DNA from 3 places in the Corynebacterium casei LMG S-19264 genome. Region 1 is predicted to be linked to each of the others. Evidence: predicted binding sites of a transcription regulator. Region 1 holds the regulator's gene; each other region holds the start of a gene.
What was found. Region 1 encodes LexA, which represses DNA repair genes until DNA is damaged. Its sites were predicted from a motif close to CGAACANNTGTTCG; they were not measured.
Positions count from the first base shown of each region.

Region 1 (4,150 bases):
TGATGGCCGATACCATCATGCCGCACCTGGACTTCGTATCCATCGGTACCAATGACCTCACTCAGTACACAATGGCTGCAGACCGTTTGTCTCCACAGCTGGCATACCTGACGGACCCGTGGCAGCCTGCAGTTCTGCGCTTGATTCAGCACACCTGCATTGGCGGCGTTGACAACAACGTCCCCGTTGGTGTGTGCGGTGAGGCTGCAGCAGACCCACTATTGGCCTGCGTTCTTGTAGGACTTGGCGTCAATTCCTTGTCCGCGGCCTCGACGGCAATCGCTGGCGTGGGTGCTCAGCTCGCTGAAGTGACCCTGGAGCAGTGCCAGAAGATGGCCGAGGCAGCCATCTACTCCGTGGGCGCACCAGAGGCACGCGAAGCTGTCCGCGCACTGTTGGATGAATACAACTCTTAAAACACGAGCTTGAACTCATCACCAACAAGCCGGTCAAAGCAGTAACTGTTCTGCTCTGACCGGCTTGTTTGTTTTAGCGTTTGACTAAGAACGGTGTGCATCAGGAACAACGACTACTTCAATCTCGCGATCACGCAGGGAGTTCAAGAAGACCTCAGATGCGCCGCTATCAGTGATAACGACATCGACCTCAGAAATTGGGGCGAAACTAACTAAGTAGTCCGTGCCCAACTTCGATGAGTCACACAAGACAACTACCTTGTGGGCGTTGGTAACGAAGGCAGACTTGATGGCTGCTTCCTGCGCATCCGCAGTGGACAACCCATGGTCCAAAGTGAGGGCGTTGGTGCCGATGAAAGCGACATCTGCACGAAGCAACGCCATCGTGCGCAGTGCCGTATCGCCCACAACAGCCTGCGTGATGGCGCGAACCGTGCCGCCAAGCAGCTGGACATACTGCACACCGTTATTCGCCAGCGATAATGCAATGGGCAGACTATTCGAGACGATAGACAACTGATGCGCAGCAGGGGATTGACCAATCAGATCCGCCACTGCGCTCGTGGTTGTACCCGCGTCGAGAAAGATACTGCCGTGGCCCTGGGGGAGAAATTCCATAGCGGCACGGGCGATCGCCATCTTTGCGGTGGTTGCTGAACGCAGACGCGTGTCAAGAGTCAATTCAGAAGTTTGGAAAGACTGTGATGCCACGGCGCCACCGTGGACACGATGCACAACGCCTTCTCGGTCGAGTACCGCAAGGTCACGACGGATGGTTTCAGCAGTGACATCGAAGCGCTCAGACAGCTCGGTGACGTTGACACGACCCTCTACTGCAGTCAATGAAGCAATTTGTCGGCGACGCTCCTCAGCGTACATATGGCATTCCCTTCCATCACGGGCCTAGGTCGAATCAGTCAAGGTCAATTCCCCCACCCGATAATGAGATGCGCAAGAAATTTAAACGGAGGGCGGAAATGTGGAGTTATGTCCTAATTTGGCAGCCTTAACTCCAGAATGCCATGGTTTTCAGAACTAAACACAGATTCAGCATCAACGGCATAATCACTTGTAGCCCGCTGTACAGTATTGTTGCTGCTATTAATAGCGGTCAGCGGGTTAATATCGGACACAGAATGTGGGAATACCTGCGATTTAAGAGCCAAAGGAAATTACCCTTTCGGGGGGAGTAGATTTCCGATATCCCACAAACTGAGAACACAAAAAGAGGCCGCGTCCTCCTTGGGTAGAGGGCGCAGCCTAGGTTCTAGCGAGTGCTCGTGTTAAATCTTGCGGATTACAGAGACAACCTTGCCCATAATCTTGGCGTCATCACCTGGAATAGGTGCAAATGCCTCATTGTGGGGAAGTAGCCACACGCCACTGGAGTCCTGGTGGAATTCCTTGACTGTGGCTTCCTCATTGTCCAGGAGTGCCGCGACGAAGTCGCCGGATTCCGCGGTGGGCTGGGAACGGATAATTACCCAGTCGCCGTCAAGGATGGCTGCGTCCTTCATGGATTCGCCAACGACCTTGAGCATGTAGAGCTCGCCCTTGCCCACAATCTCATCGGGGAGAGGGTAGTAGGAGTCCACATTCTCTTCTGCCGTAATCGGAGCACCCGCAGCAATACGACCGACAACCGGGATGTAGCTAACGCCTGCTGCACCTTCCGGAAGGGTGGCGTCAATCGGAGCCTCTGCGGTGCTCTTGCGTCCTGGCTTCGGCTCATCATCCATTGCAAACTGGCGAAGATCCACAGCGCGTGGCTTGTTTGGATCTCGACGAAGGAAGCCCTTCTGCTCCAGCTGGTTCAGCTGGTAAGCAACGGAAGAGGTGGACTGAAGTCCAACCGCGTCACCGATTTCGCGAATGCTTGGCGGATAACCGCGCAAAACAACAGCATCTTTGATGACTTCGAGGATCCGGCGCTGTCGCGGCGACAGCTCGGAAATATCTGGACGGGGAGTAACTCCTCGTGGTTTGGCCATTTTCTTAGCTCCTTGGACATCTAAGCCTGCATCCAAATTGCGTGATGCTTTAGCGGCTTAGTTCGACTGAACTTACGTCAAGTGGACTGCGGGTAATCGGTGAAAGTGAAATAGCTATAAAAGCGATACCGTATTTGTATCACGTTTTTCACCGATGTTCGACTATTTCCGGCTATTTCTGGACAAACTTTCGAAATCCTGTTATAAATCGAACATACAAAGAAAATCGAACAGTTGCGCTAATGGCAAGCTTCAGTGTCTGGATAGATGGATAGTGTTACATGCGTGACCGAAAGGAAATTACTATGGCTATCGCTCTTAACCGCGGAAACGCAAATTCAGCACGTACTTCTACCTTCTCCCCGCATCGCGTGAATCGTGTTCCATCCGTATCTGTGTGGGAACCTTCACTTCGGGAACCGCGTGTAAACAATGTTCGCACTTTAGGGACCGCCCCTAGAACAGTGCAGCGAAACACTTTCGAACATCATGCTTCAAATCCAGAATTATCTACTCCCGAAAATGGTGGACGCGCTGCAAGTGTTCGAAGCAACATCGCGCTGGGCGCAGTATTTGGCGCTGCCGTATTCATGGGCACTCTTTTCGCCGGATTCAATACATCAGAAGAGCCAATGTCGCAGGTTACCTCCGTTAGCAGCTCGCCTGCGGCCGGTGAGGTTATTGCTCGATAAGGTGAGCGACAAAGCATTCGGATTTGTGCAACATCGCTGGCCATAGCGGCACATTGGGCAGTCTGAATAAGTTTTCTTAAGGGCAGTACACTAGTTCTAGTTAAGTATTCATCACGCTTTAATTTGGCGTGAGAATCCCACAGTTAGGACCTTTGGTGTACTGCCCTTTTTGCCATTACGAACAATCCCGTGTGATCGACTCCCGCGTTATCGATGCAGGCTCAGCTATACGCCGTCGCCGTGAGTGCGCCTCATGCCAGGGACGTTTCACCACCATTGAAAAAGCCATCCTCTTGGTGGTCAAGCGTAATGGTTTGGCTGAACCGTTTAGCCGTGACAAACTGATTCGCGGTGTTCGTCGAGCTTGCCAGGGGCGCGACGTCTCCGATGATGCTTTGAAGCGCCTAGCGCAGGAGGTAGAGGAGCGGGTGCGTAGTCACGGCAGCTCCCAGGTCAACGCTAATGATGTCGGCCTAGCCATCCTGGAGCCGCTCCGCGACTTGGATGAGGTTGCGTATTTGCGCTTTGCTTCCGTCTACAAGTCTTTCGATAGCGCGGATGACTTCGAGTCTGAGATTCGCCTCATGCGTCGCCGCGAACGCGACGTTTGATTATCGTTAGAGCTTGTCGACGGCCTTTTGGATTCGGCGTAACGAGACCGCGTGAGCGGTTCCAAGGCGTTGTGCGAAGAGGGAAACGCGGAGCTCTTCGATCATCCAACGGATGTCTTTGACCTCCCGTGACTTCGCACGACCGGCCGGTAGATTGCGCAGCCTGTTGTTGAGGTATGCATGAGCATTTTCTACTTCTGCTTGGCGGTCCGCGTCTTTGTCTGGGTCAATTCCCATCTCATCCATTCGGATATTCATGGCCTGCAGATACCTCGGTAGGTGCTTGAGATGCTGGATGCCGTGGACCGTAATGGCATGCTTCGGGAGCAAGAAGTCCAGCTGCTTCTTCATGTCATCAATAGCTGGGCCGGTCCACTTCTTGAGCTCATCACTAACATGAGCAAACTGCACCATTGCCGGAGCCAGAGCGACAATGGATT
Region 1 covers NZ_CP004350.1:1,386,016-1,390,165, forward strand. Annotated here, with positions in the region: gene ptsP (phosphoenolpyruvate--protein phosphotransferase) at 1-416, shown strand, start outside; gene CCASEI_RS06400 (DeoR/GlpR family DNA-binding transcription regulator) at 501-1,295, opposite strand; gene CCASEI_RS15020 (hypothetical protein) at 1,409-1,549, opposite strand; gene lexA (transcriptional repressor LexA) at 1,700-2,407, opposite strand; gene CCASEI_RS15025 (hypothetical protein) at 2,872-3,099, shown strand; gene nrdR (transcriptional regulator NrdR) at 3,255-3,710, shown strand; gene hrpA (ATP-dependent RNA helicase HrpA) at 3,717-4,150, opposite strand, start outside.

Region 2 (4,150 bases), 210 kb from region 1:
TAGACCACGCGATGGCGGCGAAGCTCAATACTGAAATGAGCTTGTACACAAACACACCAATGGTGACGTTGTCGCCGACTAGGCGAGTAACCCCATCACCAATCCACAAGTGCAGCGGGCCATAAGGCGTGGTGGTGTTGCGCCAGTCCTGGGAGACTTCCAACAAGAAGGGGCCGGGGTTCACCGCAGGGCCCTCGGTGTAAGGATCGAATCCGTCGCGGACCATCGCGCCCTGCATGAGGTAGGAATACACGTCCCGGGAGGACAGAGGAGCTGCCAGAAGAAGTGGCAGGATCCACGCCCACATGGTCTTTTTCATGGTGGCGAACGCGGATTCATCGACCTCCGCCGGCGGCACGGGACGCGCGGCAAGGGCAAAACGATGAGTTGCCGGAGGCTCTTCTACTCCTCGCGTGTTGCGTCGAACGCTCGCGGAGACAATGAACTTGCCCGCCAAAATCCATGCGGCAATAAGAAGGAACATGCCGACCCAAAACAGCGTCATGCCAATGTTTCGGCCGTGCCCAGCTGAGAAGAAGCTGATGTTGAGTGCTTCTAAGATTCCGCCGCGGTTACGCGTAGCGCCGCCCGAATAGGAAGCGAGGGTGAGCACGATGGCGCCCACGACGCCTACGGCGAGGGCGCTAGGAAGCTTGATTGTCTTTGCTTGCTTCACCATGTGAAGTCCCTATTTTGCTCGTGCCGTGGACTTAATGGCCAAAGAACGCAGAAGTTCAGTGACATCAGAATTAACGTTTGCCTTAGCCAGGTGCGCTAATCCAGATTGGGTGAGGTCATCGATGCGCTTTTCGATTTCGGCCGGCGCACCGGAATCCTCAATCATCTGTGCCATCTTTGACAGCACTACGGGGTCAGCGGTGGTACCAAGATTCTCCCGCAAGAACTGTGCGGCGGCAGGATCCTGTTCATCCGCGCGCTGCAGTGCGATGGCCATCAAAACCGTGCGCTTGCCTTCACGAAGATCATCGCCGGAAGGCTTGCCCGTAATCTTTGGATCACCAAAGACGCCAAGCTGGTCATCACGCAGCTGGAACGCGATACCAATATCGCGGCCGTATCCACGGAATGCCTCAACGAGTGATTGCGGTGCACCAGCGATAGCCGCACCAAGGTGAAGCGGGCGCTCAATGGTGTAAGCAGCAGTCTTGAAACGGTTGACAGAATCAGACAACTCGACTGATTCAATGGCAGCAGCTTCCAAAGAGACATCAAGCAGCTGGCCGCCGATAACCTCGGTGCGCATCTCCCGCCACGGCTCACGGGCACGCTGGATCGCTGCTTGAGAAATGCCTGAATCCAAGAACATGTCTTCTGCCCACACCAGCGACATATCACCAATCAAAATGGCAGCGGCGCGGCCGAAGTCTTCGGAGTTACCCGTCCATCCCAGTTCGCGGTGCTTTGCCTCGACTGCACGGTGCACGGTTGGGTTGCCGCGGCGTGTATCGGAAGCATCCACAATGTCATCGTGGATGAGTGCGCAGGACTGGATGAACTCCAAAGAAGAAGCCGCGCGAAGCACAGCCTGTGGGTCTTCATCACCCAGCAAGCCATCCGCAGCGACGAAGCCCGCCCACGCATAGAGCGGGCGGATGCGTTTGCCGCCATCGAGGATGAAGCGCTCAAGGTGTTCAATGGCTTCGGTGACTGGCTTACCGATTTTGGCGATCTGAGGTTCGCGGTCCTTCAAAAAGTCGGCGAGTTCAGCACGAACGTGCTTAGGAACGTCGGCTAAAGGAAGTTGGTGGAAATCCTCAGAATTAGTCATGGCTTTTAGCCTACCTTTAGCTATCCTGACTTTAGGAAAGCGGTAGCTGCGTCTTCAAGATTGCAAAAGGACGTTCGTCACCGGGGTACTGATGATGACGGACTAAGTCTGTAAAACCCATAGAACGGTAGAGGCTAAATGCACGGTTGGATTCGCCCGGAACCTCAGGTGTGGATAATAGTGCCCACTTGCCGGGCGCGTTCCATAACAGCTGTTTGAGCAACTCCCGGCCAAGTCCGTGGCCTTGCATGCGGGGGAGAACATGAATCTCTGCGACTTCGAAGTAGCTGCGAAGAATCTCCTGTTCTACTTCGGTTGCCCCGCCTCGTTTCTGCAGTGCTAGGCGCAGTTGGCGGTCCCACCAGGAATCCGGTGTGCCAATGAAACCGTAGGCAACGGCCAACACTCCGGAAGCATCCTCGGCAATAAGTGCGGTAAATCCAGGCCGAATGATCTCTCGCTGCCATGAGTAAACCCGTCCATCACGGATCGCAGGGTCATAGCCCATGGCGCTGATATAGATATCCACCAAAGGTCCGGCGTTGAGCGCGAATTCTTGTGGTGAAAGACGGCGGATTGTTAATGACACATCCTCCATCTAACAAAACTTTTGCCTTCAGTGGGGGAGATTGCCCCTGATAGTCCCGAATTAGTTCTTCTTTCCAGTGCCAATTTCGGTGAGCCGATCGTGGATTTTCGAAAACGTGAAAGTCTATGTGCTGCAAAAACCTTTACCTTTTCGAACATGTGAACTATACTGGCGAATGAATGTACGAACGCACTTTTAATATAAGAGGCACGTAAACGAACACTGCTCCAACGGCAATCAGAAAGAAGAAGGAGGCAAGGCAATGGCACAGGTAATTTCCGCTACAGCACGACGAGTTCAACGACAGGGTGGGCAAGGAGCTAAGCGTCAGCGTTTTCTGACTCAGGCCGCGCTTCTTCTTGCTGATGCCAAGTCAGATGCCGCGAAGGGCCGTATGGATCAGGCTTTGGAAAAGGCTTACCAGGCGGCACTGCGAACCGCTGGTGCCTGTGTTGCTGGCTCTGCGACGGTGTCTAAGCGTCGACGCCTTCCCACCTCCGCGTGGGACCGTTTGTCCCTGGTTGGTGTGGCTGAAAAAGAGTGGGCAGAGAAGTTTCGTGCCTATTCCCGCACGCGCTCTCGCCTGGCGTCCGGAATGGACCGGGAAGTCGCAGACTCCGTAGTCTTTGGCCTGATGGATTTGGCCGCCCGCTTCTTGGAAGTCTCCGAATCCGGAACTCATGACTTTGATGGAATAGGCGGACAGGCTGCTTAAGCCGGGCAGGGGTAATCCAGTGAGGGTAACTGTTGTAAAAGGTGATGCAGGAAACTGCAGAACCGGGAACTAACCGCTTAGTGTGGGCGTTGTAGTAGATAGAACAAGAAATAATGTCACCGAATCGATAATCGGGTGCGTAAGCGCCTCGGTTATACTTGAAGGAAATACACGGTGACGGTTTGTTGACTTAGCTAAAACGTAAATTATTAGCCCGGACTAATTGGAGGAACAGTGTCTCTTTCAGAGCAAGAGCAGCGCGCACTTCGCGAAATCGAGAAGTCGCTGCTTGCTGAGGATCCCAAGTTTGGCGCCTCCGTGTCCAGTGACTCTTCATTTGTTGGCTCCGGCGGCGCAATCACTTTGCGCGGCATCGCGCTCGTCGTTGTAGGTTTGGTCATGCTCGTGGGCGGCGTTGCCCTCGCGCAGAGCAGCCTATGGTTCGTACTACTATCCATTGCCGGCTTCCTGGTTATGTTTGGTTCAGGTATCTGGATGCTTCGCGGCTCAGGTACCGGCTCCCTTGGTTCTTCCAAGAAGGGCAAGAAATCAAAGTCAGGTCGTTCTGGCGCTGCTGACAGCAATGGTGCTGCCGGCAAGCTTGAGGAAAACTTCCGCCGCCGATTCGAAGAGCGCTAAATAGTTACAGCTCTTTAACTAACCAACAGCCCGGTCCGCGTTTAGCGGGGCCGGGCTGTTGGCGTTTTGGACTCTGGAGGCAAGTCCCCACTTTCGCCCACCCGCAGTCCCCACTTTGCCCCACCAGTCGCCTCGCAAGTTGGTCTGGTGCTGCCGATATCCTTTTGGGTGTCAAAATGCCTGTTCGCAAGTGAGTCGCGGGGTCGGTGTGTGCTTAAGCAAGCCAATTTGTTAATGGTGCTGCAGTGGTGGGTGTTGCTGTAGGGGTGCAGGGGGATGGCTGTCAAGGTGGTTTTGGGGAATTTCCCCCACTGATTTTCTGTGCGTTGAGCTGCGAATATGCTGGCTTTATTGAAGTGACACGCGGCTAAAACTGTTATAGGTGGGTGAAAGTGGGGTAGAGTGGGGCGCAGCGGGT
Region 2 covers NZ_CP004350.1:1,171,410-1,175,559, forward strand. Annotated here, with positions in the region: gene CCASEI_RS05390 (alpha-(1->6)-mannopyranosyltransferase A) at 1-679, opposite strand, end outside; gene CCASEI_RS05395 (polyprenyl synthetase family protein) at 689-1,789, opposite strand; gene CCASEI_RS05400 (GNAT family N-acetyltransferase) at 1,821-2,378, opposite strand; gene CCASEI_RS05405 (SAV_6107 family HEPN domain-containing protein) at 2,641-3,093, shown strand; gene CCASEI_RS05410 (DUF3040 domain-containing protein) at 3,328-3,732, shown strand.
Region 2: the regulator LexA is predicted to act here: its motif matches at 2,530-2,543, upstream of CCASEI_RS05405 (SAV_6107 family HEPN domain-containing protein).

Region 3 (4,150 bases), 1.0 Mb from region 1:
GTTGCCCTAACCGGGCTAGAGTCGTGAGGGAGAGAAACAATTCCCTAACTCAAGAATCAGGAGACGCACCATGGACGAAATACTGATGCTGTACGGCGGCGGCGCGGGAATGGTTTCATTCCTTGCACGTGTGACGGGCATTGATGCATCAGCCATGGTGCGTCTTCGGCAATTAACGGATGGCTCCGATGGCCAACCACCGGTGGTGGATGTTTTCGCCACCACGCCATTTGAGGTGGTTGCCTCGCGTCGCATCCAGGGAACCGTCAGCCGCGATGGTGCGGTAGTCGGCGCCGACACCATGCTTGAGGCCCTCAACGCCACGGAATTTGCCGCTGCCACCCCAGATGCGCCGATTGAGCTGAACCTGGGCCGCCCGCGCGATCCATCTTGGCCGGGTGCACTGCCGCCAGCGTCTGGTTTCAAGCTCATTGATAACTTGCCGGTCGAGGTTGCACGCAGTCTTGTCGATGAAGGCCAAAAGCTTGCCCGCCAGTTCTCCGGCCCGATGGGGCCGCCGCAAAGCTTGATGAATCAGACCGTGGTCACCGCTGAGTCCGGTGATGTCAGCGCAGAGATTCCCATGCGCATGATTTTCGCCTGCACGAACTTAGGCCTCATTCCTAATTTCGCGGCGCCGATGAACGTGCCACGCCACCTGCGCATCTCGGGCCTTAGTCGCTGGGTGCGTATCGATGCCCCCTTCGGCACCGTCTATCACTCCAATCGCTTGTCCCTGTTTTAGGCACGCCTTTTAGCCCGGGAACCCTTGTCAGATCCCGGGTGTAGTGTGATGCTTTGACGTGGTCTTAAATCAGGTCCATCGCTCCCATCGTGCTCAAGTCATGCGTGTTGCCCAGCAGTTTTCTACCTGGGGTAACAAGCTTGACCTGTCCGCGGTGGCGTATCATCCGCCCTCGACTTTTCTCGCGGCGCCTTGCCCGGGCGCCGTCGTCGTTGACACCGTTGTGATAGGCGCACAGCGTGGTGAGATTCGAAGGATTCGTCTGCCCACCATTCTTATGCGCAACTAGGTGGTGTACCTGGCATCTATCGGCTGGTACTTTGCAGTCCGGCCACGGGCACACAAGATTCTCCGCCATGGCTAGAATCCGTTGCTTGCCTGACGCGAACCGAGCTTCGTACAAGTTCACTGGCCCGGCGGTGGGATGGAAGAGTCCGGCGTAAATCTTGTCGCCAAGGGCACCAGAAACCGCAAGGTTAACGATCTCAGCACCAGTCATAGTCGTGCCGTCGGAGGCGCCGATGATGGATTCGTCGCCTTCGCCGCGAATAATCGTTGCGGATTGATCCAAACCGATGGCAATAACAGTGCGGTATTCGGGTTTGAGCACACCACCGCCACCATCGATATGTTTCCAAAACGCTTCTAACAGTGCCTTCGACCTCGGCTCTGATGAGGTCTCTATGGCATCAAGGGTCTTCTCAAAGTCGGTGATGCGGCGCTGGGTATCGGTGATGCTCATCGTGACCATGCCGTTCTTTGGGCGGCTTATACGCATACCCGGCTCTTTCGGCTTGTCGCCGACAATCTCATCGACGCGCTGGTTGCCCAGGGCGTTGACTTCTTCATAAGTGCCCTCGTGCGCTATGAGTTCGGCACGTAGCTTCCACGCGGCACCGCGCTTTTTCTTTAACTTCTGAGCGTGACTATCAATCATTTGTAGACGTTCCATACTCAACCCGCGCTCTTCGGCGAGTGCTACGGACTCGCGCTGAAGGCGTGGTGAGTCGGTGGAGCCGAAGAAGACGTCCGCTAATTTGGAGTACTTTCTCGCCGTCTTTAACGCCATGTCATCGGCGGCCATGTCATAAACGGATAGTTCCGCCATGTCTCTTAAAACGCTCACCGCCTGGGTGGCGTGTTGTATGAATGCTTTGTAATTTTTCATAACTTCGACGCTAAACCCAAAGCGCAACCCCACACCAGGGCAAACATGAAAAGCTGTGGATAACTACGTTGACGCGTCACTCAACAGGCCAAGTTATCCACAGATGGAGCAATTTCGCCCAAAAGTGCGTTCGGCCGGGGTACAGGCGTGCGCATTTTGAACCAATTCCCTTGTGGATCGTGCAGTGCGCGGATATTGATTGCCCGACGAGGATGTGCAAAGCTTCTGGATGAATCACCGATGGGGCTGCTTTTACGAGCGTAGGCCGGATTTTATCTTCTAATAGGCAACAAAACCAGTATCTTCGCTCGCAGAAAGGCACACCATGCGCATTGGTATTCCCGCAGAAATCATGAACAGTGAAAGCCGCGTGGCCGCCACTCCGGCGTCCGTGAGCACCCTTGTTCAGGATGGTCATGAAGTCTTTATTCAGGCGGGGGCCGGCGTGGGCGCCAGCTTCTAGGATGAGGAATTCAAGCAGGCGGGTGCCACGGTGCTGGATTCTGCGAAAGAGGTCTGGGAAACCGCGCAGCTGGTGCTGAAGGTCAAGGAGCCACTCGAGGAAGAATACGGGTATCTGCACGAGGCTTTGGTGCTGTTTACGTACCTGCACTTGGCAGCATCAAAGCCGCTGACCCAGGCCCTGATTGATTCCGGTTGTACTTCCTTGGCGTATGAAACCGTGACCGATAGGAATGGTGGTTTGCCGCTGCTGACGCCAATGTCGCAGGTGGCTGGGCGTTTGGCTGTCATTGAGGGTGCACACCACTTGATGTCCACGCAAGGCGGATGCGGTGTGCTGCTGCCTGGTGTTCCCGGCGCCAAGCCTGCCCGCGTGGTGGTTATTGGCGGTGGCCAGGTGGGGGCATCGGCAGTAGCCATGGGAACTGGGCTGCGAGCAGAGGTGACCGTATTGGATTTGGAGCCGCAGATTTTGCAGCGTTTTGATGACCAGTACCAAGGCCGCGTTCGCACCCAGATTTCTGACCCGGTGACTTTGCATGAAGAGCTCCTGGAAGCAGACCTGGTCATTGGCGCTGTGCTCATCCCGGGCGCTGCTGCGCCGAAGCTGGTGACAGAAGCGATGGTCAAGGGCATGAAGCCGGGTGCCGTGTTTGTCGATGTTGCCATCGACCAAGGTGGTTGCTTTGAGAACTCCACCAAGACCACTCATGATGACCCGACTTACAAGGTCCACGACACCCTGTTTTACTGTGTGGCTAACATGCCAGGCGCGGTAGCGAATATGTCCACCCGCGCGCTGACGACCGCGACGTTGCGCTATGTCCGCGATATTGCATCGGAAGGCGTTGATGGCGCTTTCGAGCGCTTTGCCGGATTGCGTGATGGCCTAATGACCCGCGGCGGCAAGTTGCTGTCCGATCCTGTCCGTGAAGCGCTGGATCTCTAGTGGTGTAAGAAAACAGCAAGATGCCCGAGCCAGCACCTGATGTGCGGGGCTCGGGCATCGTTGTACCTAGCGCCTTCCTCGAGGAAACTGATTAAGGCGCTTTGTTGATGAGCATGCCAGCTAGCTGGTTCATGTGCTGCCAAATCATTTGACGGTATGGCATCGGAAGGGTTTCTTCATCGATGTCATCGAGAGAATTCTTCATCAACTTCAACCAGCGGTCATGGGCTGCCATATCAATCGGGTAATTCATGTGGCGCATGCGCATGCGCGGTGAACCGCGATTTTCATTAAACAGCGCCGGCCCGCCCCAATACTGGGCGAGGAACCAGAGGAGGCGATCCTCAGCACCGGCGAAGTCTTGGTCCGGGTACATCGGACCCAAGATGTCGTCTTCCGGTACCTGTTTATAAAATCCCGACACTATCTTTCGAAAGGTCGGCATTCCGCCAATCGCCTCATAGACGCTGTTATTCGCAGACATGAGTTACTTACTCGTCCTTCTTCAACTGTGGGGCAGTGATACCAATACCATACGGGTAGGGGGTAGCAATGCCAGCATCGTTCATGGAATTGAGAACGCGTGCCTGCAGAATACGCTGGACATCCCACTGGGAGCCAGGCAGTGTCTTCACGGAAACACGGAAGGATAGGTAGTCCGGCTGGAAGTCGGTAACGCCGTTGACTACTGGTTCATCCAGAATCAAACCGGCAACTTCTGGCGTCTTCGCGGCAGCCTTCACGCTGCTTTCAATGACCTCATAGGCCTTTTCGGTGTCATTAGACAGACCAACTGGGACCTGGACGCGGGCGACAGAGAATTCGT
Region 3 covers NZ_CP004350.1:2,415,713-2,419,862, reverse strand. Annotated here, with positions in the region: gene CCASEI_RS11095 (hypothetical protein) at 71-745, shown strand; gene CCASEI_RS11090 (HNH endonuclease signature motif containing protein) at 810-1,913, opposite strand; partial or broken gene ald (alanine dehydrogenase) at 2,239-3,324, shown strand; gene CCASEI_RS11080 (globin) at 3,416-3,808, opposite strand; gene CCASEI_RS11075 (mechanosensitive ion channel family protein) at 3,816-4,150, opposite strand, start outside.
Region 3: the regulator LexA is predicted to act here: its motif matches at 2,033-2,046, upstream of CCASEI_RS11090 (HNH endonuclease signature motif containing protein).